One region of the Paraburkholderia sp. EG287B genome, then DNA from elsewhere that is predicted to be linked to it. Evidence: riboswitches for the same ligand, from Rfam matches in the RefSeq annotation. Region 1 holds a riboswitch; each other region holds the start of a gene.
The links. A riboswitch is a leader RNA that binds a small molecule or an ion and turns the genes downstream of it on or off. The one in region 1 is predicted to bind cobalamin.

Region 1 (9,446 bases):
GACGTTCAGCGCCGCCGCTTCCGTGGCGCTCAGCGTGAACACGCCGTCGTGCACGACGCCCGGCGCGAAACCCACGCGAAAATCGCCGAGCGACGTATTGGATACGAGGGAGCGCACGCCCTCTTCGGCATGCGCCTCGCCGATCTCGACCGGCACGACCACGCTGTCGCGCACCGTGCGCAAATCGCCGATATGGCATTCGAGCACCGGGCCCGCGTCGAAGATATCGACGTGATTCTCGTAGCGCAGCCCCTCGGCTTCGAGCATGCGGCGTGCGGGAATCGTGTCTGCATGCGTGAGGCCCACGCAAGCCTGCGCTTCCTCGGGCAGCAGTTCGACGTACACCGGGTAACGCGGCATCAGCTCCGCGAGGAACGACTTGCGCCCGTGCGAGCTGAGGTAGTCGGCAGCGTTGAAATCGATTTGATAGAAGTGCGAGCCGACCGCGCGCCAGAACGGCGACGTGCCTTGCGCGTCGAAATGGCCGCGCAATTCCGCGCACAGGCGCTCGGGAAAGCGCTCACGAAACTGCGCGATGAACATGAAGCGCGAGCGCGACAGCAGGCTGCCCACCCCGCCCGTACGATAGCGCGGCGAAAGAAAGAGCGAGCACACTTCGGCGTAGCCCGTGAGATCGTGCGAGATATTGAGCGCGCGCATGCGCGTCCAGATGCCGAGCTCCTGGCTTGCGTGCACCACGGTGCTCACGCGGTAGTTGTAGAACGGCTGCTCCAGGCCCACGGCCGTTTCGATGCCGCAAACGCCCGCCACGTCGCCCGTGGCCGTGTCTTCCATCACGAAGAAGTAGCCCGCTTCGCGTGGCGCGGCCTCGCCTGCGAGCGTGCGCCGCGCGCGCTCGATGCGCGCCTTGAGCGCCTCGCGGTCGGGCTTGAAGGTGGTGAGGCCGGGGCCCGTTTCCTGGGCGAGCGCGACGAGCGCGTCCACGTCGCCCGTTTGCACGACGCGTACCACGATCATTGTGCGTCTCCCATATAAGCGTCCTCTGTTTGCGGGGTGGCGCGATACAGCGGCGCACAGCGCACCGGCTCGCCGTCCTGCACGCCGAGCGCGGCGCGCGCGCTCGCGTCGAGCGGCGCGATGATGCCGGCGCCCTTCTCGCTTTCGGGCAGCGTCGCGAGCACGCAGCGGAACTCGCCCGCATGCTGGCTCGCGACCAGATACGCCGCGCCCTCTCGATTCGTTGCGAGCGCAACTTCACGCACCGTGCGCGTCTCGCTTCCAGCGACGGAAGCCGTGCGATCGACCTGCGCGGTGAGCACCGGACCCGCATCGAAAATATCGACGTAGCGGTCGGGCTCGAAGCCCTCTTCCAGATGAATTTCGTAAGCGAGCAAGGCGCTCGGATCGGGCTCGCCGAGCACGCGCTGCGCGGGCTCCGGCAGCAGCGGCACGTAGAGCGGATAAGCCGGCATCACCTCGGCGATGAAGGTACGGCTGCGTCCGCCCGACGCCAGTTCGATGTCCTTGAAGTCGCGCCCGAAGAATTTGCGCCCGACGGCCTCCCAGAACGGCGACACGCCCTTGTCGTCGGTCACGCCGAGCAGCAGCGTGAACACTTCAGGCGTGAAGCGCCGGCGGTTCATCGCGACGTACATCATGCGTGCGCGCGACATGAGATGCGCGGCCGCGTCGCCGCGCAGCGACGGCTCGATGTAGAAGCCTGCGAGGCGGCTCTTGCCCGTGAGTTCGTGCGACATCGTCAGCGCGTGAATCTTGCGGTTCACGTGCAGCTCGCGCGACGCGTGAATCAGCGCGTCGTTGCGAAACGCGTAGAACGGCTCGGCGTAGCCGGCCGCCGCCACGATGCTCGAGGTGCCGACGAGCCGCCCCGTGGCGGAATCTTCGAGCACGAACAGATAGAACTCCTCACCGGGGAAGTCCACGTCCGCGCGAAACGAATCTTCGGAAAGCGCGATGCGCGCTTCCAGCGCCGCGCGGTCGTGCGGCAGCGAATGCAGCACCGGCTGCGCGGTGCGCGCCATGTGGGCGATCGCGTCGAGATCGGAAAGCCTGGCGGGGCGAACGAATAGCATCGTCGATCCTGTGTGTGCGCTGGGTTGCGGCTGGGTTGCGATTTAGCGTGCGCCGATCACGTCTGCGCAGGCCTGCTCGAAGCGCGCAAAGCCTTCGTCGAGGTCCGCTTCGGGAATGATGAGCGAGGGCGCGAAGCGCAGCACATCCGGCCCGGCAATCAGCATCATCACGCCGCGATTCGCGGCCGCCCCGTTGAAGTCCTTGGCGCGGCCCGCAAAGCGCGCGTTCAGTTCGGCGCCGATCAACAGCCCCTTGCCGCGCACTTCCTTGAACATGTCGAAGCGCTCGTTGAGCTTCGCGAGCTTGCCGCGAATCGCTTCGCCGCGCGCACGCACGCCAGCCAGCAGCGCCGGATCGCTCACGAGCTCGACCACCTTGCCCGCCAGAGCGGCGCCCAGCGGATTGCCGCCATAGGTCGTGCCATGCACGCCCACCTTGAAGTGCGCGGCAATCGCTTCGGTCGTGAGCATCGCGCCGATCGGGAAGCCGTTGCCGAGCGCCTTGGCGGTCGTGAGGATGTCGGGCGTGACGCCCGTATCTTCGTAGGCGTAGAAGTGGCCCGTGCGGCCCACGCCCGTTTGCACTTCGTCGAAAATCAGCAGCGCGCCGTGCGCGTCGCACGCTTCGCGCAGCGCGCGCAGGAACGCGGGATCGGCGGGAATAACCCCGCCCTCGCCCTGCACCGGCTCGACGATCACGGCGCAGGTCTGCGCGCCGATGGCGCGCTTCGCCGCTTCGATGTCGTTGTACGGCAGATGCGTGATGCCGCCCGGCACGGGGCCAAAGCCCTCCGAATACTTGGGCTGGCCGCCCACGCTCACGGTGAAGAAGGTGCGGCCGTGGAACGACTGCGTGAACGAGACGATCTCGAACTTGTCGGCGCCGTGCCGATCGAACGCCACGCGGCGCGCAAGCTTGAGCGCCGCCTCATTGGCCTCCGCACCCGAGTTCGCGAAGAACGCGCGATCGGCGAACGTGAGCGCTTCGAGCTGGCGCGCGAGGCGCAGCACCGGCTCGTTGGTGTAGCCGTTGCCGATGTGCCAGAGCTTGCTGCCCTGCTCCTGCAGCACGCGCAGCAGCTCCGGATGCGCATGGCCCAACGACGTCACGGCGATGCCGCAGGCGAAGTCGATGTAATCGCGGCCCTCGGTGTCCCACACGCGCGAGCCGACACCGCGATCCGGCACGAACGGCGCGGGCGAGAAACACGGCACCATCACTTCGTCGAAGGTCTTGCGGCTCACAGTCTGGTCGTTCATGGCGATTCCTCTTTTACTCAGTGCGTGTCGAATTCGGGGTCGGTGTGCGTTGGGGCCGTGCCCTTTCGCTCAGGTGGCGTTGCATGGGACGGGACTAAGCGCTCCAGCGCCAAGCCCGTCGACACCTGTGCAGTGTAGGCAAGCTGCGCGCAAACGTCTTGCGCAGGCGCGACGCGTTTTTTCGTACGGAACCTGCAAGGTCCGGGCGCTTGCTGCGCCGCGGCCAGCTTCACTGCACTTCCGGCGGCTCGACGAGCGCGCCCGCGCGCGGTTCGGCGGCGGCCCCGCCGTGCTGGCGCTCGATCCAGTTGCGGCGGTCCTCGCGCGGCGTCACGCCGAAGCGCTCGCGGTACGCATTCGAAAAATGCGCCGCCGACGAAAACCCGCACGCGAGACTGATCTGCACCACCGACTTGCTGGTGCGCTGCAATTGCGAGCGCGCCTTGGCAAGGCGCAGGCCCAGGTAATACTTCGACGGCATCGCGCCGAGGTACTGGCGAAACAGCCGCTCGAGCTGCCGCCGCGACACGCCCACGAGATTCGCGATCTCGTCGGTCGTGAGCGGGTCCTCGATATTCGCCTCCATCAGCTTGAGCGCGTCGTTCAGGCGCGGGTGCCGCTCGCCGGGCGCGGTCACGAATGGAATGCGCTGGCGCTCGTCGCCGCTGCGCAGCGTGCTGGCGCCCAGCGCGTCGGCAATGCGCTCGGCGAGTTCCGGGCCATGGTCGCGGCCGATCATCGCGAGCATGAAGTCGAGTGTGGCCTGGCCGCCCGAGCAGGTCGCGCGGTCGCGGTCGATTTCATAGATGTGCTGCGTGACGATGGTGCGCTCGAACTGCTCGGCGAACTGCTGGAAGGTTTCCCAGTTTGCGGCCACGCGGTAGCCCTGCAACTGCCCCGCCATCGCGAGCCACCAGATGCCGTGGTGAATGCCCGTGACGAGTGGCGTGCGCTGCCCCACACGCGCGAGGCTCGCGAGAAAGAGCCGGTAGTCGGCGAACTGCTGGTAGCGCTCGGTCACGACGATCAGCCAGTCGGCTGAAACGGCGTCGCCGAACGCGCAGTCGGCGGGCCACTGCGCGCCACCCGCGAGCGGCACGGGGCGGCCGTTCCACGAGCACATCTGCCAGCGGTACAGCGCGCGGCCGTCGATCTCGTTGGCGAGATTGAGCGCGTCGACGATCGGGCCCACGCCCGACATCGAAACGGGCGGCAGCGCGACGATCGCCACCTGGGTCGTGCGGCTGGCGCGCGCGAGCGGCACCTGGCCCCCGGGCGCGGCGGCCGGAACTGAAGCGGAAGGAAGAGCGGCGGAACGGACCATCGGCAAGACGCGGCGCGAGACTGAACGCGCCGCTTACTTGAGACTGCCGGAGAGGAACTGACGCAAGCGATCGCTCTTCGGCGCGCCGAGCACATCGGCGGGCGAGCCCTCTTCCTCCGTGCGCCCCTGGTGCAGGAACATCACATGATTCGAGACGTTGCGCGCAAAGCCCATTTCGTGGGTGACGACGATCATCGTGCGGCCCTCTTCGGCCAGCTTTTGCATCACCTTGAGCACTTCGCCCACGAGTTCGGGGTCGAGCGCCGAAGTCGGTTCGTCGAACAGCATCACGTCGGGATGCATCGCGAGCGCGCGCGCAATCGCCACGCGCTGCTGCTGGCCGCCCGAAAGATGCGACGGATATTGCTTCTCCACGCGGGGCGCGAGGCCCACTTTCTCCAGATACTGCCGCGCGCGGTCCTCGGCTTCCTTGCGCGGCACGCCGAGCACGTGGATAGGCGCTTCCATCACGTTCTCGAGCACGTTCATGTGCGACCAGAGATTGAAGTGCTGGAACACCATCGCGAGCTTGGTGCGGATGCGCTGCAACTGCTTGTGGTCGGCCACATCCAGGTCGCCGTTGCGGCCCGCCTTGGTGCGCACGGCCTCGCCGTCCACGACGATCTCGCCGGCGTTCGGCTTCTCGAGGAAATTGATGCAGCGCAGGAAGGTGCTCTTGCCCGAACCGCTCGCGCCGATGATGCTGATCACGTCGCCCTTCTTCGCGTCGAGCGAGACGCCCTTGAGCACCTCGTTGTCGCCGTAGCGCTTGTGGATGTCGCGCGCGACGAGCTTGCTATCTGAGGATTGCGTCTGAGCCAAGATGGTCTCCAGTTTCCGGTGTTCCAGTGAATCAGCGGGTGCGCACGGCGAGATGGCCGAGCCAGCGTTTTTCGGCGCGGCGGAACGCGGCCACCAGCACGAACGATACCGCACAGTAGATCAGCGCCGCGAGGCCGAACGACTCGAACGAGCGGTAGGTGGCCGAGTTGGCGTCGCGCGCGACCTTGAGAATGTCGGGCACCGTCGCGGTGAAGGCCACCGTGGTCGCGTGCAGCATCAGGATCACTTCGTTACTGTACAGCGGCAGTGCGCGGCGCAGCGCCGAAGGCAGGATCACGCGCCAGTACATCGTGAACGGGCTCATGCCGTAGGCGCGCGCCGCTTCCACTTCGCCGTGCGAGGTCGCGCGGATCGCGCCCGCGAAAATCTCCGTCGTGTACGCACAGGTGTTGAGCGCGAACGCGAGCACCGCGCAGTTCAGGCCGCTGCGGAAGAACGCGTCGAGCAGCGGCTCCGAACGGATGAACGCGAGACTGTACACGCCCGTGTAGATGAGCAGCAACTGCACGTAGAGCGGCGTGCCGCGAAACACGTAGGTGTAGAAACGCACCGGCAGCGAGAGCCAGCGGCGGCTCGAGACGCGCGCCACGGCGAGCGGCACCGCGCACACGAAGCCGAAGGCGACGGAGATCACGAGCAGCCACAGCGTCATCGCGAGGCCCGAGACATGCTCGCCGTCCCAGTAAAGGAACGCGCGGCCGAATTGCTGGATGATTTCGTTCATGACGGCCTTTTCCTCACAGTTGCGCGTGACGCACGCCCACCGAATAGCGGCGTTCGAGCCAGACGAGCGCGAAGTTCGAGAGCGTGGTGATCGCGAGATAGATGAGCGCCGCGATCACGAGGAAGAAGAACAGGTTGAAGGTGCTGCGGCCCGCGTCCTGGGCGGCCTTCACGACATCGGCGAGACCGATGATCGAGACGAGCGCCGTCGCCTTGACGAGCACCTGCCAGTTGTTGCCGATGCCGGGCAGCGCGAACCGCATCATCTGCGGAAAGAGGATGCGGGCGAACACGCGCGCCCCGCTCATGCCGTAGGCGTGGCCCGCTTCGAGCTGGCCGCGCGGCACCGCGAGAAACGCGCCGCGAAAGGTTTCGGTGAAGTACGCGCCATAAATGAAGCCGAGCGTGACGACGCCGGCCACGAACGGATCGATATCGATCTGCGCCATGCCGAGCGCGTCGGTGGCCTCGTTCACGCCGATCTGGATGCTGTAGAAGAGCAGCAGCATCAGCACGAGGTCGGGCACCGAGCGGATCAGCGTCGTGTAGGCGGTCGCCACGGCCGCGAGCGGCCGGTTGAACGAGAGCTTGGCCGCCGCGCCCGCCAGGCCGAGCAGGACAGCCACGCCGAGCGAGAGGAGCGAAAGTTCGATGGTCTGGATCGTGCCGGCGAGCAGCACCGGGCCAAAGCCGTAAAGGATCACGCGCGTCTCCGGAACAAAGTTGTTTTGTCGTTTCGGGCGGCCTCGCGCGGCACGTGGGCGCCGCCGAAACCGATGAACTGGCGCGGATCGTCTCAGTGCAAAATGGATTGCTCAAACTAGCGCGGCGCGGATATTGCAGTGCAGCATTGCCGCGCGACGCGTCGGCGCGTGCGGATCAGGCCCGCACAGCCGCGGGCGCGATGCTTTTGAAAGGCGGAAAAAAATGCCCCGGCACGCGAGGCGCGCGGGGCATTTACGCAAGTTTGGGGTCGCTTTTTCGATAGGCGCGCGGCGTGCGCGCCGCGACCCGGCGGAGCTTACGCGGCGCGCGTTTGCGTGCCGCGTGCGCTGCCCGCACGGGCGTTCGCGCCGAGCAGCTGTTCGGCGAGCGCGCCGAACAGCAGGCCGATCGTGGTCCAGAGAATGAGCTGCATGCCGATCGACACCGTGCGGAACTTCCACAGCAGCACGGCCGGGAACGCGGCGGGCACCTCGTTGATCGTCGGCAGCGCGAGCTGGACCGCGCCGATCACGACGACGAACAGCACGAGCGCCACGATCGAAGCGTTCCAGACGCCCAGACGCGGCACGAACGCGGCGCGCACCTTGAGCGATAACACCGACACGGCGATCGAGATCGCGATCATCAGGAAGAAGAGCCCGGTTCGATAGCCGATCGTCTCCGGGTCGCCGACCGAGGGCGGATTCGACGGATACTTGATGTTCGGCACCATGTAGATCGCGACGAACGCCGCGAGCGCGAGCCAGGCCGAGAGCGCGCGCGGCGAAAGACGCCCCGCGCGGCCATTCGCATACGCGAAGACGAGCGCAAAGAGCCCGCCGATCGACGCGCCATAGACCATCACGCCCGTGAAGAGACCGAAGCTCGCCTGGGTCTCGCGGCTGACGATTTCGGGCTCGGGCGCTTCGCCCTTCGCGGCGTCCGCTTTCTCCTCGAAGGAAATCGCCTGATCGACCTGGGGCTCGCCCGCGATCTTCGCGAAGCCGAACGTGAGGAGTCCCGCGGCGATGCCTGCGAGCATGCCGCGTACCAGCAACTTGCCAACCATGTTCAGCTCCCGGTCAGTGGCAGGGGAAGCCGAGCAGATGGCGGCCGTCGTGAACGAACTCGTGGACGTACATGCCCGGGAAGATCGCGGTGGCGCCCTGCTCGGCGCCCACGAAGTACAGGGCCAGCAGCAGCATGAGGCCGCCGAAGATCGCCCAGGGCAGGATCTCCCGCAGCGGAATGGGCGCCGGCGCGGCCGGTGCGTGCTGCAAGGGGAATGTGGTTTCGGACATGCTGACTTCTCCTGGGGTTACGCGCCCCGCTAGTCGTTGAAAGAGTGGTTCACGACGCGCAGGTCTGACTTCCGTTGCTTCGATGTTTTCGACGGCAACCAGTTACAGTGGCGCGACCGCGCCGGACTTGCACCGGCTTCCGCGTGTCGTGGAGCCTGTATTCTACGCGCTGCGGCGGCTGGCCGCGGCTCGAATGTCAGCCACAGAGTGGCGAAGCAAAAGGAGAAGCATGTCGACGACAGTCTGGCTGGTGAGCCATGCGGCCAATGCCGCGCTGCGCTCGGGCACGTTCCCGCACGAGCCTGACGTGCCTGTAGCGGGCGGTGACGCCGAAGCAGCGCTCGACGCGCGCGCACTCGAGGCGCTCGCCGCCTGGCGCGAGCGCTGGCACGTGCGGCTGGCCGGCGGTCATCGCCATGGCGAGGCGCCGTGCGCGCTCACGAGTCCCGCAGCGATCGCGCGCGCGAGCGCACGCGCGGCAGGCTTCGCGGGGGCAACGCCAGCTGACGCGCTCGCCGAAGCCGCCTTCGGCGCGTGGCAAGGCCGGCGCCTGACGGATCTCGCGCGGGAAGCGCCCGAAGCCCTTGCGGCATGGACGCGCGATCCAGGCTTCAGGCCGCCAGACGGCGGCGACTCGTTCGACGATGTCCGCGCGCGCGTCGGCGCCTGGCTCGATGCGCTGCCCGAATCGGGACACACCCTGATCGCCTTCACGCACTCGAGCGTGATCCGGGCGGCGATTCTTCACGCGCTGGGCGCGCCGTCGTCGGGTTTTCGCTCGATCGAAATCGCGCCGCTTGCCGTGACGGCGCTGCGCCGCTCGGAGCACGGCTGGGTATGGCTCGCAGCGATGGACTGAGACAGGGACGGCATTCCTTGATCTGCGTCCATGCGCCGCGAAACTACACGTATCAACGCGTTGACACACACCTATCCGAGGCCTAGCATCGGGACTGTATCAACCACGTAGATACACCGCGATCAGGTATGGACATCAAGCTCAACACGTTATTGGCCAGGCGGCTGATTCAGTACGAGGACGAAATGGCGATACAAACCCTGAAGCGTTGGGGAAACAGCCTTGCGGTGCGCATTCCGGCCAGCCTTGCCAGCAAGCTGGCGTTGGCAGAGGGACAGGAAGTCGAGGTGGAAGTCGAAGATGGGTCGCTCACGGTTCGCCCGCATACGGCGATCCGGCGCTTCTCGCGCGAGCGCTATTTGCAGCAGTTGCGCGAG
Region 2 (9,446 bases), on a different contig from region 1:
GCGGTGCCGCGCTGGTGGAACGAGCGCTGGATCGAGCCGATCGGCGGGGGCGGCGGCACGCCGCTCGAAGCGGGCATCGGCCGCGCGGCGCAGGTGCTCGAAATTGCCGCGCGCCGCGACCCGGCGCGTACGCGTCATCTCTGGCTGTTCAGCGACGGCCGCACGACGCAGTGGCCTGAGCGGCCGCGCCACGCCGACCACGTCACGGTGATCGATTGCGAACTTGGCGCGCTGCGCGTGGGGCGCTGCGAGGCGCTCGCGCGAGCCTGGGCCGGCGAGTGCCTGGACGCTCAGGCATTGCTCGCCTGAACGCGCATTAGCGCATGCTGCCGGTCCAGTACAGCACGTCGTCCTGACGATCGAATACGTAGACTTTCATCGCCATCTGTTCGGCGGTCGTGAGGCGGTTGAGTTCGAGGCCGAGCGTCGCGTGGGCGGGGTCGCCCGTTTCCGCCTGCACGTTGCGGATGATTGCAGTGGTTTCGATCGCCGTCGCGTTGTCGCCCGAGCGCAGCTGGAAGGCCACGCGCAGCCGCTCGCCCACCTTGCCGAGTGCCCACGCGGCGCTCACCGAAAGCCCGAGCGCGCTGATCCCGCGTGCGAGCGCCACGCCGTCATAACCCGCACCTTCCTCGCCGATGCCATAGCGCACGGGAAATTGCGCGCGCACCCGAATCGAGCGGCGTTCGCGCAGGCGGCGGATGTTGGCGGGCTTCGAAAGCACGAGGTAGTCGAGCGGCGACTGGCTGAGCGCATGCACGGTGCATACGAAGCGATAGACGGCCTGGCTCGCAATCGCGACGATCTCCACGTTTTCGCCCGGCGTGATGGCGATGGGGCGGCCGTCGACATAGGGCGTCGTCACGAAGAGTGCCTCGTTGGGCGCGAAGCCGATCAGGCGGCACGGGTGCATCGGTGCGCCGCTCGCGCCCATCTGCGGACGCAGGCCCATCAGCGCGCCGATGGTCAGGTGCATGTCGCGCGTGGTGGCGGCTGGATCGCCGGCGCTGGGCGCATTCGTGGCCGTCGCGCTCTCCGGTGCAGCCTCGAGCCGTTCCCTGTCGCCGCGATGCGGCGCGAAATGCTGGAACAGAAAGTCGCGTTCCGCTTCGCCCATCAGCACCGAGCCGGCGTCGAGCAGCAGGGCGCCGTCGCGATCGACGACGGGCCAGGCGAGCGGCTCGCCGACCGGCAGGGCTTGCGGCGTGAGCGGGGCGGCTTCGGTTACAGCATCGGTTGCGGCGTCGATGGCTTCGGCTTGAGCTTCGGTGGTCGGGTTGGTCATCGGCGCAGGCTGGGCAGTAAGCGGTTCGCGTCGCGAATTCACTTCGCGGGTTCATCTGGTTTACGGCGCCGCGGCAGGGAAATTGAGTACGTGCCGCGATTCGAAGGCGGTTTCGCGAGCCGCAGTATGATGCCCCTGAATGCAATCTGTAATTGGCCGGCACGCGGTACGAACGGTATCAACCCAATGAGCGGAGCAAGAGGAAACGCCTCATGAAGCTCTGGACACGATGTTTGCGAATCCTCCGCCAATGGAATCGGGCGCTCATGCAGTGGGTGGGAAGCCATCCGTTCATTGTCGGCACGATGGGCTCGCTGGTCGGCGCGGCCATCGTCGCCATCGTGCTGTTGGGGCTGATGCAGCAGCGCACCCAGGCCATCGTCAGCACGCAGCACAATTCGGGCGCGCTCGTTGCGCTGATGTCGAACGACCTCGAGGCCAATTTCAGCATCTGCGACCTGTTGCTGCTCGACGCCGCCGAGAGCGCGCGCGACCCGCGCACGCAAAGCCTGCCGCCCGACCTCCGCCGCAAGCTGCTGTTCGGCCGCGTGGCGACCGGCGCGTATCTCGACGACGCGTTCTATGCCGACGCGAGCGGCCATATCGTCGAATCGCGCGACGGCCGCGCGTATCCCGGCGTCAATCTCGCAGACCGGGACTATTTCACGGCGCAGCACGAGCGCTCGGTCGGCATGTATATTTCGGACCCGATTCGCTCGCGCACGCGCGAAGGCCAATATTCGATCGCGCTGTCGCGCCGCGTGAACGAGTACGACGGCTCGTTTGGCGGCGTCGTGCTGCTCACGATGCGTCTTGCGTATTTTCAGCAACTGTTCGACCGGCTCGACATCGACCCGAAGGGCAGCGCGTTCATCCTGCTCAGCGACGGGACCTTGCTCGCGCACCATCCCTATTCGGACTACGAAGTGGGTGCGCAGATCGGCGAGCTCGACTACATCCAGCCGATGCTGAAAAACAGTGCCGGCTCGTTCATCGCCGTGGGCGAGGCGGACGAGGTCGAACGCATTTATACGTACAAGCGCGTTCCGCACACGTCGCTCGTCGCGGTGGTCGCGCCTTCCGTGGACGGCGCACTCGACGCATGGCGCCACCGCCTGCGGATCTATGCGCCGATGGCGTTGATCTTCGGCGCGCTGATCGCGGCTTCGTCGTGGCTACTCGCATTTTCGATGCGCACGCGGCTCGCCACGCAAAAGGAATTCGAACGTCTCGCGGTCACCGACGCGCTCACGGGCCTCTTCAACCGGCGCGCACTCGACTTGCGCATCGAATCCGAATGGCAGCATGCGAGACGCGCGGGCGAGCCGCTCTCGGTGCTCTTCATCGACATCGACAAGTTCAAGCTCTTCAACGACTTCTACGGGCATGCCGAGGGCGATAAAGTGCTCGCCGCGGTGGCCCGTGCGATACGCGAGGCCTGCCGCCGCGCGACGGACATGGTGGCGCGCTACGGCGGCGAGGAGTTCGCCGCGGTGCTGCCGGCCACGCCGATCGACGGCGCCGTGAAAATCGCGGAAGCGGTGCGCCAGCAGGTGGCGGCGCTGGGCATCGCGCACGAGCATAGCGAATACGGCACGCTGACCGTGAGCATTGGCTGCGCCACCTGCGTGCCGCACAAGAGCGATGGCGCGCAGGCGCTGCTGCGCGCCGCCGACGCGGAGCTTTACGCCGCGAAGCAGGCGGGGCGCAATCAGGTGAAAGCGCGCGAGTTCGAGGGCGCGCCACCCGACCCGCGCGACTCGCTGCCCACCCTGAAGGCGTAAGTTTCTTTTAGGTATCCTCGCGATACCAGCGCGGCGTGTAAATCCACTCGCTGCCGTCGCCGCGAGCGAACCCGCGCGTGGCCGACGACCCGACGATCACCATCGTGCGCATATCGACGTCCGCCGAACGCAGTTCGCCGAGGGTCGTCGCGCGCAGCGTCTCGCCGGGGCGGCCCACGTCGCGGCCCAGCACCACGCGCGTGTGCGGCGCGCGCACGCTGCGCACGATCTCCAGCGCGCGCTCGAGCTGCCAGGGCCGCGCGCGCGAGATGGGGTTGTAGAACGCCATCACGAGATCGGCCTGCGCCGCATGCAGCAGGCGCTTTTCGATCACCGTCCACGGCTTCAGGTTGTCGGAAAGCGACAGCATGCAGAAGTCGTGGCCGAGCGGCGCGCCGACTTGCGCCGCCGTGGCGAGCGCTGCGGAAACGCCTGGTACGATCGCCAGCTCGACGGCATGCCAGCCGGCGTCACCCGAGCCTTCGAGCGCTTCGAGCACGGCGGCCGCCATGGCGAACACACCGGGGTCGCCCGACGAGACCACGGCCACGCGCCGGCCCTCGCTCGCCATCTCGAACGCGTGGCGGGCGCGCTGCAGTTCCTCGCGGTTGTCGGTCGAGTGGCGCTGCTGGTCCGCGCGAAACGGGCCCGCCATCTCCACATAGGTGGCATAGCCGACGATATCGGTGGCGCTGTCGAGCGCGGCGCGCGCGGCGGGCGTGAGCAGGTCGGGGCGTCCGGGGCCGAGGCCCAGCACCGTGAGCTTGCCGCGCGCGCGGCCCAGCGTGAGCGGGTCGAGCGGCGCGGCCGCGCAGGCGAGGGCGACGCCGTTATCGTTCGGCGCGTAGCGCTCGACATTTGCCGCGAAGTCGAGGGCGGCGAGCGTGGCTTGCGCCGTGTTCTCCGCGCTATCGACGAAGCGCAGCGGCACGCCGAGTTCCGCTGCGGCCTGCGCGAGCGATGCATCGCGCGTGTGCGCAGCAGGGGCGACCAGTGCCGCGAGCGCGAGCGGCGCGAGGCCGTGCGCATCGAGTGCGCGACGCACATCTTCAGCAAGCGCTGCGCGTGGCGCGCCCACGGCCGCGACGATGCTGCGCGGATGAATCACGAGATCGTCGGGACTGCCGTCCCAGGCGTTCGCGCTCACGCGGATGGCATGGCGTGCCGCGACGTCGCGCGGCAGATCGACGTTTTCCAGCCACGGTGCCTGGCCGTCCACGCGTGTCGTAGCGCCCGCAAGCAGATCGGAGACGAAGCGCTTGCCTTGCGCGAGACTCGCGAGCGCGTAGCCCGCGGGCGGATTGAGCAGGCAGGTGCCGAAGCGCAATTCGCCGCTCGTGGTGATGGCGGGCGCAACCGCGAGCGCCGCGCCAATTTCGCGCGCCATGACGTTCACGCCGGTGAGTCCACCGAGCAGCGGCACGACGGCGCTGCCGTCCTCGGCGAGCGCGAGCACCGGCGGCTCCGCGCCCTTGTTGGCGAGGAGCGGTGCGAGGCAGCGGATCACGATGCCCGCCGCGCACAGCGCGACGATGGGCAGGCCGCGCGTATAGCATTCGCGCAAATGCGCGCCAAGCTCGCTGAACGCGACATCGCCTGCCACGCGGCCCTGCAGTGCATGGACCTGCGCGCCGGGGTAGAGCGCCTGCACGCGCCGCGCCGTGGCGAGCGCGCCGGGCCCGAGAATGACGATCGCGGGCGGCGTCACGACTGCCATTTCACCCCCGGTACGACGAGCAGCGAGAAGTAGGGCGAAGCCATCGGATCGACGTCGTCGAGCGGGACGATGCGCTGGTTCGCCATGGTTGCGCGCTCGACATACCGCGCGCGATGCGCGAGGCCCAGTTCGCCCAGCACGCGGCGCACCTTGTCGAAGTTGCGGCCCAGTTTCATGATGACGGCGGCGTCCGCGTCGGCCAGGCGCCGGCGCAATTCGTCCTCGGGCAGCACGCCCGAGAGTACGGCGAGGCTCTGGTTGCGGTAGACGAGCGGCACGCCCAGCACCGCCGCGCCGCCCAGCATCGAGCACACGCCCGGCACGACTTCGGCCTCGTAGTGCGCGGCGAGCCGGTCGTGCAGATACATGTACGAGCCGTAGAAGAACGGATCGCCTTCGCAGATCACGGCCACGTCGCGTCCGGCGTCGAGATGGCGCGCAAGCATTTGCGCCGCGCCGTCGTAGAAGTCGGCGATGATCGCTTCGTACGAGAGCGGCGGTTCGAGCGCTTCGGTCGTTACGGGGTACACGAGCGGCAGGCGTTCCTGCTCCGCTTCGAGATGGGCCTCGACGATGCCGAACGCATTGCCTTTCTTGCCCTTCGCGACGAAATACGCGACCACGGGCGCGGCCTTGAGCAGGCGCAGCGCCTTGAGCGTGAGCAGTTCGGGGTCGCCGGGGCCGACGCCAATGCCGTGCAGACGTCCTTTGCGGATCATTTATTCGGTCTCCGAAGCGAGTGCGTTGACGGCGGCGGCGGCCATCGCGCTGCCGCCGCGGCGGCCGTGCACGACGACGAAGGGCACGCCGTGACTTTCGGCTGCGAGCTGCGCCTTGGACTCGGCCGCGCCGACGAAGCCGACGGGAAAGCCGAGGATGAGCGCGGGGCGTGGGGCGCCGGCGGCAATCATGTCGAGCAGATAAAAGAGCGCGGTGGGCGCATTGCCGATCGCAACGACGCTGCCTGCCAGATGCGGCCGCCACAGTTCGAGCGCGGCTGCCGAGCGCGTGTTGCCGATCTCGCGCGCGAGATCCGGGACGGCGGGGTCGTCGAGTGTGCAGATGACGGCGTTGTCCGCGGGCAAGCGCGCGCGCGTCACGCCATAAGCGACCATTTTCGCGTCGCAGAGAATCGGCGCGCCGCCCGCTAGCGCGTTGCGGCCCGCCGTGCCCGCGCCCGCGGAAAACGCGAGGTCGGCGACCACGTCGACCATGCCGCATGCATGAATCACGCGCACGGCGAGTTTTTCGAGGTCGGCGGGAATGCGCGAGAGGTCGGCTTCGGCGCGGATCGTCGCGAACGACTCGCGATAGATCGCCTGGCCGTCGCGAATGTAATCAGACATCTTGGGTACTCCGGGGCCGCTGCGCGAGTGCCAGCGCGGCGGCTTCGATCGTCAGGCTGCGCGCGACGAGCCGGCCGAAGCCGCTTTGCGTATCGTCGCGCTGGTACAGGTCGTAGTGGTCGGGGGCGCTGGCGAGCAACGTGAACGGCGCGCAATGCGCGGCCGCGCAGGAGCGCTCGCAGCCGCTCAGGTGGGCTTCGGCGCCGGGCGGCAGCAGGGCGGCGAGGCGCTGGGCGTCGGCTTTCGTGTCCGCGCGGCTTTTTGCGCATCCCGTCGAGCCGGTGCACGCGATCAGGCGCGCGAGCGGGTCGGCGCGCGAGACGATGAGACCGAGCGCGTGCAGGCGTTCGAGCGCGGCGGGCATGGCGTGCGCGGGCACGTTCGGCAGCAGCACGCCTTGCCAGGGCGTCACGCGCAGCGTCGCATCGCCCGAGTCTTCCGCGAGCGCGGCGAGTGCGCGCAGCGTTGGCGCGTCGATACGGCCGAGCACGGGCTGCGCGCCCACGTAGCCGCTGCCGTCGGCGTGCAGCGCGTGCGCGCCGAGGCGCAAGCCGGCGGGGCTCGGCGCGCGGCGCCACGCGTGCAGCGCGGCATCGACACGCATCAGCGTGCATTCGCCATGCTGTTGCGCGCGCTGCAGCAGCGCATCGAGCGAATGAGTGGCGAGGACGTCGCGCATGCGGGTGGCGTCCGCGTCCGCGAGATCGAGGAACGCATGCAACAGCGCGCGCATCGATGCGCAAACGTCTTCGGCCGCGAGCGTGCCGACTGGCTGCGCCGTGGGGCAACCTGCGAGCCCCAGCGCGAAGCGCACCGTTGCGCCATAAGGCAGCGCGGCGAGCCAGATGTCGTGCGGATGCTCGAGCATCGCCACACGCTCGCCGCCGTCCAGTTGCAGCGCGAACTTGGGCGAGAGCGCGGCGAAGCGTGGCTCGCGCTGCATCATGTCGATGAGCGCGGCGGCGAGTTCCGTCGTGTCGCACAACGCGTCAGGGTCGAGGCCCGCGAGCGGGCTCAGCATCACGTTGCGCAATTCGTCGGCGGCGCACGCGCGCTCGACCGGGCTCGCGGCGTCGATGCCGGCGGGGCCGAGGCCCGCGCCGATCAGCGCAGCGCTCAACGCCGCTTCCTCGCCCGCGCGCACGCCGCGAATCTGCACGTTCGCTCGATTGGTCAGTTCGAGCACGCCGCTCGCGTGCGTCGACGCTGCGTCGGCGAGGGCGCACGCACGCGCGGCGCTCAGCACGCCGCCGGGCAGACGGATGCGGCACAGGCCGCCGTCGCGCGCCGCGACCACGCGCACGAGCCCCGGGCACGCCGAGGGGCGGAGCACGGCCAATGCGGCAGCGGGCGAGACGGGCTTCGTTGCGTGTTTCAAGGCATTACCGGGTAAGCATCACGCTGGAGCGGCGCGCTGCAGGCGGGCAGCGGCAGCGATATCGGTACACCCCGCCCGATATGGGTTCGCGCGAACAGTCGGCCGGCAGGTCTCCTGGCTCACAGGTCGTCGACCGCATCGGCCTTCCCGGTAATACCAGTGGCTCAGGTGGATGCGGTCTCGCTGCTCACAGTCGCGGGGGCGGCCACAGCTTGCTGTGTTCCCTTTTATGCCTTAACGGCGCCGTCGGACACGGTATTATGCCCGTTTTCACGCGCGTTCCGCCCCACAATCGGGCTGCGGGCCCGTGGCGGCGTAGAGAAACAGGCAACAAAACAGGCAACGGCGGGAGAACGCATGCAGGGCAAGCAGGCATGGCTGACGGTGGTGGGCATCGGCGACGACGGCTACGCGGGGCTCGGGCGCGACGCGCGGCGCGCGCTGTTCGACGCGGCCATCGTGACGGGCGGCGAACGCCATCTCGCGATGCTGCCCCCACGCGTGCGTGCGCGGCGCGAGGCGTGGCCCCAGCCGTTCAGCGTGGAGGCGCTGCTCGCATACCGCGAGTCGAATGCGTCCGTATGCGTGCTCGCGAGCGGCGACCCCATGCTGTTCGGCGTGGGCGCGACGCTCGCGCGCCGCGTGCCGCCCGGTGAAATGCGCGTGCTGCCCGCGCCGTCGTCGCTCTCGCTCGCGGCGGCGCGCATGGGGTGGGCGTTGCAGGATACGGCGATGGTCTCGCTCGTCGGCCGTCCGCTCGATGTGCTGCGCCGCCATCTCTACGCGCGCTCGCGCGTGCTCGCGTTGAGCGCGGACGGGCGCACGCCCGCGGCGCTCGCCGCGCTGCTCGCCGAAGCGGGCTTCGGCGCCACGCGTTTTGCGGTGTTCGAGCATCTCGGGGGCCCGCTCGAACGCCGCATCGAAGGCCGCGCCGACGCGTGGCACGTCGAACAAGCCGCGGCGCTCAATCTGGTCGCGTTCGAATGCGAAAGCGATAGTGCGCAGACGCCCGCGCGCGGTTGGACGCTCACGCCCGGTCTTCCCGACGACGCCTTTCGCCACGACGGTCAGATCACGAAGCGCGACGTGCGCGCGCTCACGCTCGCGCGTCTCGCGCCGACGCCCGGCGCGCTGCTGTGGGACGTGGGCGCGGGCAGCGGCTCGATCGGCATCGAGTGGATGCGCTCGCACGCCGCCTGCCGCGCGATCGCGATCGAGGCGCACGCCGAGCGTCAACGCTTCATCGAGCACAATCGGGCGGCGTTGGGCGTGCCGGCTTTGCAACTCGTCGCGGGCCGCGCGCCCGACGCGCTCGCAGGACTCGCCGCGCCCGACGCGGTCTTCATCGGCGGCGGCGTGACCGTACCCGGCGTGCTGGACGCATGCTGGGCGGCGCTCGCGAGCGGCGGGCGGCTCGTCGCGAACGCGGTGACGTTGCAGAGCGAAGCGGCACTCGTGGCATGGCGCGCACAGCACGGCGGCACGCTCACGCGCATCGGCATCGGCGAGGCGCAGCCGCTGGGCGGCTTCGACACCTGGCGTCAGGCCTTGCCCGTCACGCTTTACGAGGCCGTCAAGCCATGACGGCGCGCATCCTGCTGCTCGGCGGCACCGGCGATGCGCTGGCGATCGCGCGCACGCTCGGCCCGCAGCACGTGTACTCGCTCGCGGGCCTTGGCCGCGTGCCCGCCGATCTCGCCTGCGCGGTGCGAGTGGGCGGCTTTGGCGGGGCAGAAGGGCTCGCGCGCTTTCTCGCCGACGAAAACATCGCGCTCGTTTTCGACGCCACGCATCCCTATGCCGCGCAGATCAGCGCCAACGCGGCGCGCGCATGCGTGGCGGCAGACGTGCCGTACTGGGCGCTGCGGCGTGCGCCGTGGCAGCCGCAGCCCGGCGACGACTGGCGCATGGTGAGCGGCTGGGCCGGGGTAGTCGA
Region 3 (9,446 bases), on a different contig from region 1:
GAGGCAGGGCTGGACGACTTCGACGATCGTGCTCGCGGTGATCGTGCTGGTGTGTTCGCTGACGCTTTTCTTCTGGGAAAAACGCATGGGCTATCCGATCATCCCCGTGGACATGCTGCTCGACCGCAAGCTCGGTCCGCTCTTCGCGATGTCGGTGCTGGGCGGGTTTGCGTTGTTCTCGCTCGTGTTCTATGTGCCGCTGCTGTTCCAGGGCGGCTATGCGATGTCGCCGCGCGCCTCGGGCATGCTGATCACGCCGCTGCTGCTCGGCACGACGGTCGGCAGTTTCGTGAACAATCGCGTGGTCACGCGCATCCGGCGCGCCAACGCGATCCTCTACGTCGGCTTCGCGTTGTCCGCTTTCGCGAGCCTCGCGGTGGTCGTGCTGCGAGGCAACGAGCCGCATCTCGTGTGGATGGCGTGCATGGGCGCGAGCGGCCTGGGGCTGGGCCTCGTGGGCACGAGCCTCACGGTCTGCTCGCAGCAGATCGTCTCGCGCGACCATCTCGGCGCCGCCACGGCGATGCTGCAATCGCTGCGCACGTTCGGCGGCATGCTGGGCACGGCGATGACCGGCGCACTGCTCGGACATGTTTACACCATGGGCGTGAATCGCTCGCTCGACTCGTATCAGGCGACGCAGTGGTTCAAGTCGTTTGCGAGTCCCGAACTGCTCGTGGACCGCGCCGACCAGGCCGCGCTGATCAGCCGTCTCGTGAGCGCCGGCCATGCCGGCGATGCGATGATGAATTCGGCGCGCAGCGCGCTCGTGGACTCGATCCACATGGGCCTCATCGTCGCCGCCGTGGCTGCGCTGGCCGGCCTGTGTCTCGCGTGGTTCGTGCCGCCCGTGCAGGTCGGTTATCTCGAGGCGCAGCCGTAAATGAACGACGCAAAATATTTCACCGGTACTTCATTTCCACTACCGTTTAACATCTGCGTAATAAATTAGTAATTAGGGAGTAATCGACGGTAAGCATAATTCGCCGCCGTCAGTCACAAATAATCACACAGCATCAATCACGACGACGGAGCCCTCAGCATGCCCGCTTCACGCCATCGAATTGCACTGCCGGTCTACCTGGCAGTGCTCACCAGCGTTGCCGCGCTGACCGCCTGCGGAGGCGGCAATAGCGATCCCGCCACCACTGCCGCCATTCCCGCGCCGCCTGCCGACCTCGGCTCCGTGGACAACGCACCGGTTATGGCGCGTTCAGCGGCAACGTGATCGTGGCCATGGACGCGACCCAGGGTGGCTTCAACGCCGCCGACACCTGGCGCAACGACATCGCCGGCTCGGGCAAGCTCACGCTGCAGGGCAGCGGCACACTCACGCTCGCGGGGAACAACAGCTACACGGGCGGCTCGCAGGTGAGCGGCGGCGTGCTCGCGGCGGCGTCGACCACGGCCTTCGGCAACGGCGACGTGTACGTTGGGTCCGGCGGCGGCGTGGCCGTGGCGACGAGCGCACCGTTGACGGTGGCGGGCAAGTACACGCAGCTCAACGGCACGACGCTCGAACTCGACATCGACGGCAACGGCGGCGGACGCCTGCGCGTGGGCGTCCAGCTCACGGTGGCGGGCGGCACGCTGCATGTGAAGTTCGTGAACGGCTATACGCCGAAAGCGGGCGACTCGATCGACGTGATCGACGGCAGCGGCGCATCGGTGAAATTCGCAACGGTCACGGTGGATGGTTTCAAGGCCACGCCCGTTTATTCTTCGACCGGCGTTTCGGTGAAGCTCTCGGCTTCGTGATGTAGTCACTCAGCAAAGCGGCCCCGAATCGCGATGGTTCGGGGCCGTTTTGCGTGTGAATCAGAAGCGATGCCGGATGCCCGCCGCCACGAGCACCTGGTTGCGGCCGGCCGACGGGTCGCAGGTGTTGATCATCGCAAACGCACCGGACGACGCGCGCTGATAGACCGCCTCCGTATACACGTCCGTGCGTTTCGACAGCTGATAGTCGGCCTGCAGCGCACCTTGATGCCAATGTGCGGAGGTCGCGCCCGTATAGGCATACATGCCCGCCAGCGAGAACGCGGGCGTCACCTGCCACAGCGCATTCACTTCGTAGTTGCTGAAGGCGATCGACGGCAGCGGCACGCCGCCATCGGCCTCGCTCACACTCGTATGAATGGAACGTGACCAGGCCGCGCCGAGCGTCACGTCGCCGAGCGCGTAGCTCATGCCCGCGCCAATGGTGTCTTCGCGCTGCACCGCGACCTCGGTCGGCACGAGGCCCGCACCCGGCAGCACCGACGTGTCGTACGCACCCACCGAAGAGGCACCGCGTCCGTCGATGTGCATCCAAGCCACGCCGGCGCTGAACGGGCCGCCCTCGTAATGCGCGCCGAAGCCGTAGGCGCGGTTTTGCGCGAAGCGCCCCGCCGCGTTCGAAAACGCGTACATCGCGCCGGCGCTGAAACCGCCGTATGTGGCGCTCGCGAACTTCACCGCATTCGAGGCGAGCCAGGAATTGTTGGCGTTGTCGTTGTCGAACGGATGGCCGAATGCCGTGCCGCCCGCGCCGCCCGTCAGCGTGAACGGGGCGAAGTAGTCGTGCATCGTGTCGTACTGGCGGCCCAGCGTGATCGTGCCAAATCGTTCGGATTGCAGACCAACGTAGAACGGATGGTCGTTGAAGGCTTCGCCGGAGGTGACCGAGAAACCGCGCTCGAGGCGAAAGATCGCGGCGTTGCCGCCGCCGAGATCCTCGCTGCCCTGCAGGCCCCAAAAACTGCCGTCGATCAGGCCCGAGCCTGCGCGATACTGGCTGCGGCCCGCAACGTCGCTGACATAGTCGACGCTAGCGTCGATCTCACCGTACAACGTGACCTGCTGCGCCGAGGCGCCAGCGCCTGTGAATGCCAACGCCGCCCCGCCGAGGGCGGCCAGAATGTGCTTGTTCATGAGTCTTCTTGTTTGTGCTTGTAAAGAATGCATGGACGAGCGCCGTCAGCCCTCGCTTGGTGCGGCGAGGTGCCCCGACGTCGTCGTTAATCCGTCAATATCCAGCGTGCTTTTGAACAGCGAACGCCTGGTGGCCCGTGAGCGGTCTACGCCGCATCAGGGCCGGTGGTGGTGGCCGGATTGGCCCGCTTTTCCAAGGTGGGAGGGTGTGCATTGACGGCTCCTTGGGTTACGCGCCCGGGAATGAGTCGTGAAATAAACGTAGCGAGGTCTGACTTCTGGCTCGATTGACAGCCAGTCACAGTGGCGCGACCGCGCCGGATTCTCACCGGCTTCCCTGCTGCGTTTCGCTCGTGCAGCGCCTACGCGCGAAAAACAGCTGCAAGGATAGCGTAAGTTGCGGGAGCGGCCAAACCGGGTGTTTTCGCCACACGACACACGTCAAAGGTTGACGCGGCGAATGCGCGGCCATTACCCTTGCGCGCTGATGGTTCCCGGCGACGGGATCAAAAGGGAACGCAGTGCAAGACTGCGGCTGCCCCCGCAACTGTTAGCGGCGAGTCCATGCCAGAGCGTGCCACTGGGAAACCGGGAAGGCCGGCAACGGACGTCGACCCGCGAGCCAGGAGACCTGCCATCAGCCGAGTCCAGCAGCCGCAGCGGGCGGGGATCCCCAATGCGCAAAAGCACCGCCCACGCGGCGATCGCCCGTTGCACGGACAGCCCGTTTTTCAGGAGCTGTTTCCAGCCACCGCATCATGAAGTTTCGCCAATTCGTATTGACTTCCGCCGCGCTCGCCTGTGCGTGGCAAACCGCGCATGCCGCCGACGCATCGCCGACCCAGACACAGCAGCAAGCCGGCGACGGCACCACGCTGCCCAATATCCTCGTCGTGGGCGACGCGCAGCATCTGCCGCAATCGTTCGACCAGCGCTACGCGAGCACCCAGGTGCTCACGCGCGAGGACCTCGACCGCGTCTCCCCCGCCGACCCCAGCATCGCGCAGGCGCTCGCCACGCTGCCCGGCGTCACCGTCTCGCAGACCGGCGGGCCGGGGTCGTACACGGGGGTGAGCATCCGCGGGTCGTCGGCCGACCAGGTGGCCGTGTTCATCGACGGCATACGCATAGGCTCCGTCACCACGGGCACGGCCGAATGGGCCGATCTGGCGACCGCCTCGTTCGACCGCGTCGAAGTGATCTCGGGCCCCGCAGCCTCCTCGTTCGGCGCGGATGCCGTGGGCGGCGTCGTGCAGCTCTTCACGCGTCATGCGTCGAACCAGCCGAACCAGACCACCGTCTCGTTCGGCGGCGGCTCGAACAAGACCTTCGACACGCAGGTGCGCACCTCGGGCACGATCGGCTCGACCGGGCCGCTTTCCGCACTGAGCGGCCTCACCTACTCGCTGGGCCTGCACGACTACAACACGGCGGGCATCGACGCGACCCAGCCCTGGGCCTACGGCCACGAAGACGGCCGCAACCCGTACCACGCGCAGAACCTGGACGCGCGCCTTGGCTACGCGCACGACAACTGGTCGATCTCGACCTTCGCGCTCTACCACCGCTCCGATCTCTCGTTCGACAACGCGGGGGGCAACGACCGCCAGCGCGACAACCAGCTCACGACCGGCCTCGCGTTCCACCTCGACATCACGCCGACCACGCAGTTCGACCAGTCGGTGGGCTACGCGACGGACCGTCAGTTCCTCTATTCGAACGACCCGACGATCCCGACCGACGAGATCGACTCGACGCGCTTTTCCACCTCCACGTCGATCACGCATCAGGAAAGAGGCCACACGCTCTTCGGCATGCCGCTCGACGGCGAGACCAAGCTCGCCTACGACTACACGCGCGAGATGGCGTTCCTGCCGGTGGATGTGCCGGGCGGCCTGCCGGCGCGCAACGATTCGGCCGTGTCGATGCATCAGTCCACCACGCTCGGACCCGTCACGCTGTTTCTGGCGGGGCGGCACGAGATCGTGCAGGGGCAATCGGTGAATACGGGCAACGTCGCACTGTCGTGGGCGATCACGCCGGTCTACACCGCGCGCGTTTCGTACGGCAACGCGTTCCGCCTGCCGACCTTCAACGACCTCTACTATCCGGGCTACTCGAATCCCAACCTGCTGCCCGAACGCAGCGATTCGGTCGAAGCCGCGCTCGACGCCACCACGTCGATCGGCACGTTCACGGCGGCCGTGTACGACACGCGGGTGCACGACCTCATCACGTACAACTCGCAGACCTTCCTGCCCGTGAACGTGGGCCGCGCGCACATTCAGGGGCTCGACCTCTCGTACAAGGGCACGCTCGGCAAGTCCACGCCGGTGAGCCTCGCGGTGGGGATCCTGAATCCGCAGGACGTGACCGACCAGACCTGGCTCAATCGCCGCCCGCGCCAGACGGCGAGCCTGAGCGTGGATCACACGTGGGACGAGTTCCAGCTCCACGCCCTCAGTACCGGCGTTTCGCTGCTGTATAACGGCTCGACGTTCGACGACCAGCTCAACACGATCTACCTGCCTTCGTGGACCACGGTGAGCCTGCGCGCGTCGTACAAGGTCAATGCGCATCTCGCGCTTTCGGCCACGCTGGCGAACGTGTTCAACCGGCAGTACGTGACCGCATACGGGTACAACACGCTGGGGCGCACGGCGTTTGGCAAGGTGACCTATACGTTCTGAGCGTTGCGTGCGAGCGGGTGCGTTCAAGCGTTTCGCGCGCCCGCTCGCCTAGCCCTCGCGCTTCGGCCGCCGCACCGCGCGAATCTTCCCGCTGTTGCCGCCGCCGCAGAAAAACTGCTCGCCGCCATCGGACTCCAGCCCCGAAACGGCGGTCCCCGGCGGCATGTCGAGCTGTTCCAGCACTTCGCCCGTGCCCGGATCGATGCGCCGCAAGTCGCTCTCGTCGCCTTCCCAGGTGCCGTGCCACAGCTCGCCATCCACCCACGTCACGCCCGTGACGAAGCGGCTCGATTCGAGCGTGCGCAGGATCGCGCCCGTCTGCGGATCGACCTGATGGATCTTGCGCTCGCGATACACCCCGACCCAGAGCGTGCCGTCTGCCCACGCGAGTCCCGAGTCGCCGCCGCCTCCAGGCGCGGGAATCGTGGCAAGCACGCGGCCCGTTTCAGGGTCGATCTTGTGGATGCGGTCCTCGGCGATCTGAAACAGATGCCGGCCGTCGAACGCCGTGCCCGCGTGTGCCGCAATGTCGATCGAGCGCTGTGTCTGGCCGCTCTGCGGATCGAGCGACGCGATGCGCTCGCCCACGGCGAACCACACCTGCTTGCCGTCGTACGAGACGCCGCCCACCTTCTCGATGCCGGGAAAAGGGCCGTACTCGCGGACGATTTCGGCAGTCGTTCGTTTCATGGTTTCCTCCTTGAATGACGGGACAGGCGTTCATCCTAGTCGCCTGGCAGCGGCGCGGGGAGTAACAAGGTCGTCGCGAATCCGGGGACGGGCGGCGTGGTCCAGCGGCGCGCGCGGCCGTAGCCGAACGACTGCACCTTGTCCGCCGCGGCGAGCGAATCGAGCGCGCGCTGCACGGTGCGCTGGCTCGCGCCAAGCGCCAGCGCCAGCGCCGAACTCGACCACGATTCACCATCGGCGAGAAAGGCCAGCACGGCGGCGTGCTTTTCTTCCACGGGCCGTGCCAGCACCACCACTTCGCTCGCGTGGCGCGGCGCCAGCGCGAAGCCCTGCTGGGTCGCGCCGATCTCCGCCACGTCGCGCATCAGCGTGCGCAAGCGGCCGATTTCCACGCGCAGGCGGGCGCGATGCGTTTCGTCGGCGTGCTTCGTGCGAAAGGCGCGGGCGATGAGCGCGTCGCGCGGCACGTCGGCGGGCCACGCCTCGGCGAGCGCGCGGGCGAGCACGAACAGCACGGGCCGTCTTGCGAGTTCGATGACGGTCGGGCCCTCGCGCGCGACGTAGCGGCACGCGTCCACGACGAGCGCCTTCGAGGCGAGCAGCGCCTCGACGTCTTCCAGCAGCAGCACCCGCTCTTCACCGCGCGCGATGAGGCGCGCCGCCGGCGAGGTCAACAGCAGCGCGGCGCTCTCGATCTCGGCGCTCAGCGCCGCGATGCCCGCCTCACGCGCGGCGCGCGCGGCCGCGGAGAGCGCGCGCCGCGCCGCCTGCGTCTGAATGCGCCGCATGGCAATGCCGGCGGCGATCAGCTCGTGCGCCGCACGCAACGCAGGCGGCAGCGGCGCGGGATCGGCTTCGGCAAGCATGCCGCCGGCCTCGTCGAGGCGGCCGATGAGCAGCAACCGGCGTATTTCCAGGTAGCGTGCGTGCGCGGCATTGAGACGGTCGCCATGGGCCTCGAGCGTTTGCCGCGCCGCAGCGAGCGTATCGGTCGGCCAGCCGAGGTCGCGTGAGGCGAGCGCGATTTCGGCCTCGGCGACGACACAGCGCGCACGCGCCACGGCCTCGCGCGAGCCGAAGCCGCGCGCCGCGCTGCGCAGCAGCGCTTTGGCGCGCGCGAAGTCGCCGAGCTGCGCCATGGCGATGCCGCGCAGCGCGAGCGCGGGCGCGTCGTCGCGCAACGCGACCCGGTTCAGCGCGCCGAGCGGATCACCGGCCGCGAGCGCGCGCGCCGCCGCCGTGATCAGCGAATCCATGGTCATGGGAATCCCGCCACACTTGTCACTCCCCCTCCTCCTCGGTCCGGACCTAATCTAACACGGCGATCAAACGAATCATCGATCGAACGGCATGGCCATGCGCACAGCGCGCCGCCATCATAGTGAATCCATAGGAGGACCAGGCAATGGCAACCCATACCACAGGAACGCGCGAAGACTGGCTTGCGGCGCGCATCGAACTGCTGGCCGCCGAGAAAGAACACACGCGCCGCGGCGACGCACTGGCGCAGCAACGCCAGGCGTTGCCGTGGGTGCGCGTCGACAAGACGTATCGCTTCGAAACCGAAGAGGGCGGCGCCACGCTCGCCGATCTCTTCAAGGGGCGCTCGCAACTGCTCGTTTATCACTTCATGTTCGGACCGGATTACGCGGCGGGCTGTCCGTCGTGCTCGTCGATTGCGGATGGCTTCGAAGGCATCGCCGTGCATCTCGCGAATCACGACGTGCGGCTCATGGCGGTCTCGCGCGCGCCGCTCGCGAAGCTGCTCAGCTACCGCAAGCGCATGGGATGGCATTTCCCGTGGGCCTCGTCGAGCGGCAACGACTTCAACTTCGATTTCAACGTGGCGTTCACCACCGCGCAGCAGCGCGCGGGCGACATCGAATACAACTATGCGCGCAGCGGCCACGCCATGGACATGAATCCGCCGCCCGCGCCCGTTGCCGAGTTCGCGGCGAGCTGCGGCACCGACGCGGCGACCTACACGCGCGACCGTCCGGGCCTGAGCGCGTTCGTGCTCGAGGACGGCGTGGTCTATCACACGTACTCGACCTATGCGCGCGGCCTCGATGGCGTGTGGGGCATGTACCAGTGGCTCGACCGCGCGCCGAAGGGACGCAACGAGGCCGGCATCTGGTGGCACCGGCATGACGAGTACGCAGAGAGCTGAGGCGCATCATGGATAACGTCGGCATGACGGTACGGCTGCGCGGCGGTACACCGCGCGCGATTTTCTTCGGCGTTGCGTCGCTGGTCTGCGCGGCGAGCGCGGCGGCAACGTTCGTCTGGTGCGCTTCGATGCAGGCGATGGGCGGCACGCCGATGCCTGGCGGCTGGACGATGTCCACGCTCTGGACGCCCATATGCGGACGCACGTGGTTCGACGCCGCCGTATCGTTTGCCGGCATGTGGAATGTGATGATGGTCGCAATGATGTTGCCCGCGGTCGCGCCCGCTTTGTGGCGGTATTTCGAGGCGCTGGGCGACGCACGCGCGGCGCGTGCGGGTGGGATGACGGTGATGGCCGGTGCGGGTTACTTCTTCGTGTGGCTCGTAGTCGGGGGGCTCGTGTTCGCGGCGGGGGCGCGACTCACCGCGCTGGCCGTCGAGGCGCCAGCGCTAGCGCATAGTGCGCCGGCCCTGGCCGGTGTGGTCGTCGTGATGGCGGGCGTGCTGCAGTTCTCCGCGTGGAAAGCGCGGTGGCTTGCGTGCTGCGGGAACGTGCCGTCGTGCGGGCATGCGCGGTTCGATATGCAGGCTGCGCTGCGTCACGGCCTGAAGCTCGGCCGGCATTGCCTGTACTGCTGCGGAAATTTGATGGCGGCGCTGCTTGCGGCGGGCGTGATGGATCGGCCTGCGATGGCGCTGGTCGCGGCGGCGATCGCGGCGGAGCGGTGGATGCCGGGCGGCACAAGAGTCGCACGCGGGATTGGCGCGGCTGCGATTGCGGCGGGCCTGGTGATGCTGGTGCGGGCGTTGGCTGCATAAAAAAATCGCCGTTCCGCACTCGCGAAACGGCGATAAAACGCTCCGACTCTAACGTCGAACTCACGCCTCCAGACTCGCGCCTGCACACGAGTCTGATCGACGCTCCGGACTGTTACTGGCAATCCGGAGTAACAGCAGGAGGCTGACTGGATTCAACCTCCGTGC

Region 2: it holds a riboswitch for cobalamin, as region 1 does, so the genes downstream of both, cobG (precorrin-3B synthase) here and AB4Y40_RS03710 (CbtB-domain containing protein) in region 1, are expected to answer to the same signal.
Region 3: it holds a riboswitch for cobalamin, as region 1 does, so the genes downstream of both, AB4Y40_RS24215 (TonB-dependent receptor) here and AB4Y40_RS03710 (CbtB-domain containing protein) in region 1, are expected to answer to the same signal.

Annotation. Positions count from the first base shown of each region.
Region 1 is NZ_JBFRCG010000002.1:208,511-217,956, forward strand. It holds gene astA (arginine N-succinyltransferase) at 1-978, opposite strand, end outside; gene aruF (arginine/ornithine succinyltransferase subunit alpha) at 975-2,054, opposite strand; gene AB4Y40_RS03680 (aspartate aminotransferase family protein) at 2,097-3,314, opposite strand; gene AB4Y40_RS03685 (GlxA family transcriptional regulator) at 3,544-4,638, opposite strand; gene AB4Y40_RS03690 (ABC transporter ATP-binding protein) at 4,672-5,460, opposite strand; gene AB4Y40_RS03695 (ABC transporter permease) at 5,492-6,205, opposite strand; gene AB4Y40_RS03700 (ABC transporter permease) at 6,219-6,908, opposite strand; gene AB4Y40_RS03705 (CbtA family protein) at 7,226-7,978, opposite strand; gene AB4Y40_RS03710 (CbtB-domain containing protein) at 7,992-8,210, opposite strand; cobalamin riboswitch at 8,250-8,395, opposite strand; gene AB4Y40_RS03715 (histidine phosphatase family protein) at 8,440-9,069, shown strand; gene AB4Y40_RS03720 (AbrB/MazE/SpoVT family DNA-binding domain-containing protein) at 9,198-9,446, shown strand, end outside.
Region 2 is NZ_JBFRCG010000012.1:121,092-130,537, forward strand. It holds gene AB4Y40_RS22710 (VWA domain-containing protein) at 1-309, shown strand, start outside; gene AB4Y40_RS22715 (flagellar brake protein) at 317-1,285, opposite strand; gene AB4Y40_RS22720 (diguanylate cyclase) at 1,552-3,069, shown strand; gene cobJ (precorrin-3B C(17)-methyltransferase) at 3,077-4,786, opposite strand; gene AB4Y40_RS22730 (precorrin-2 C(20)-methyltransferase) at 4,774-5,505, opposite strand; gene AB4Y40_RS22735 (precorrin-8X methylmutase) at 5,506-6,132, opposite strand; gene cobG (precorrin-3B synthase) at 6,125-7,510, opposite strand; cobalamin riboswitch at 7,597-7,773, opposite strand; gene cbiE (precorrin-6y C5,15-methyltransferase (decarboxylating) subunit CbiE) at 7,868-9,094, shown strand; gene AB4Y40_RS22750 (cobalt-precorrin-6A reductase) at 9,091-9,446, shown strand, end outside.
Region 3 is NZ_JBFRCG010000013.1:78,660-88,105, reverse strand. It holds gene AB4Y40_RS24235 (MFS transporter) at 1-883, shown strand, start outside; gene AB4Y40_RS24230 (hypothetical protein) at 1,043-1,228, shown strand; partial or broken gene AB4Y40_RS24225 (autotransporter-associated beta strand repeat-containing protein) at 1,201-1,758, shown strand; gene AB4Y40_RS24220 (porin) at 1,819-2,913, opposite strand; cobalamin riboswitch at 3,160-3,294, opposite strand; cobalamin riboswitch at 3,385-3,567, shown strand; gene AB4Y40_RS24215 (TonB-dependent receptor) at 3,672-5,603, shown strand; gene AB4Y40_RS24210 (glutamine cyclotransferase) at 5,652-6,293, opposite strand; gene AB4Y40_RS24205 (helix-turn-helix domain-containing protein) at 6,329-7,549, opposite strand; gene AB4Y40_RS24200 (DUF899 domain-containing protein) at 7,699-8,463, shown strand; gene AB4Y40_RS24195 (DUF2182 domain-containing protein) at 8,472-9,281, shown strand.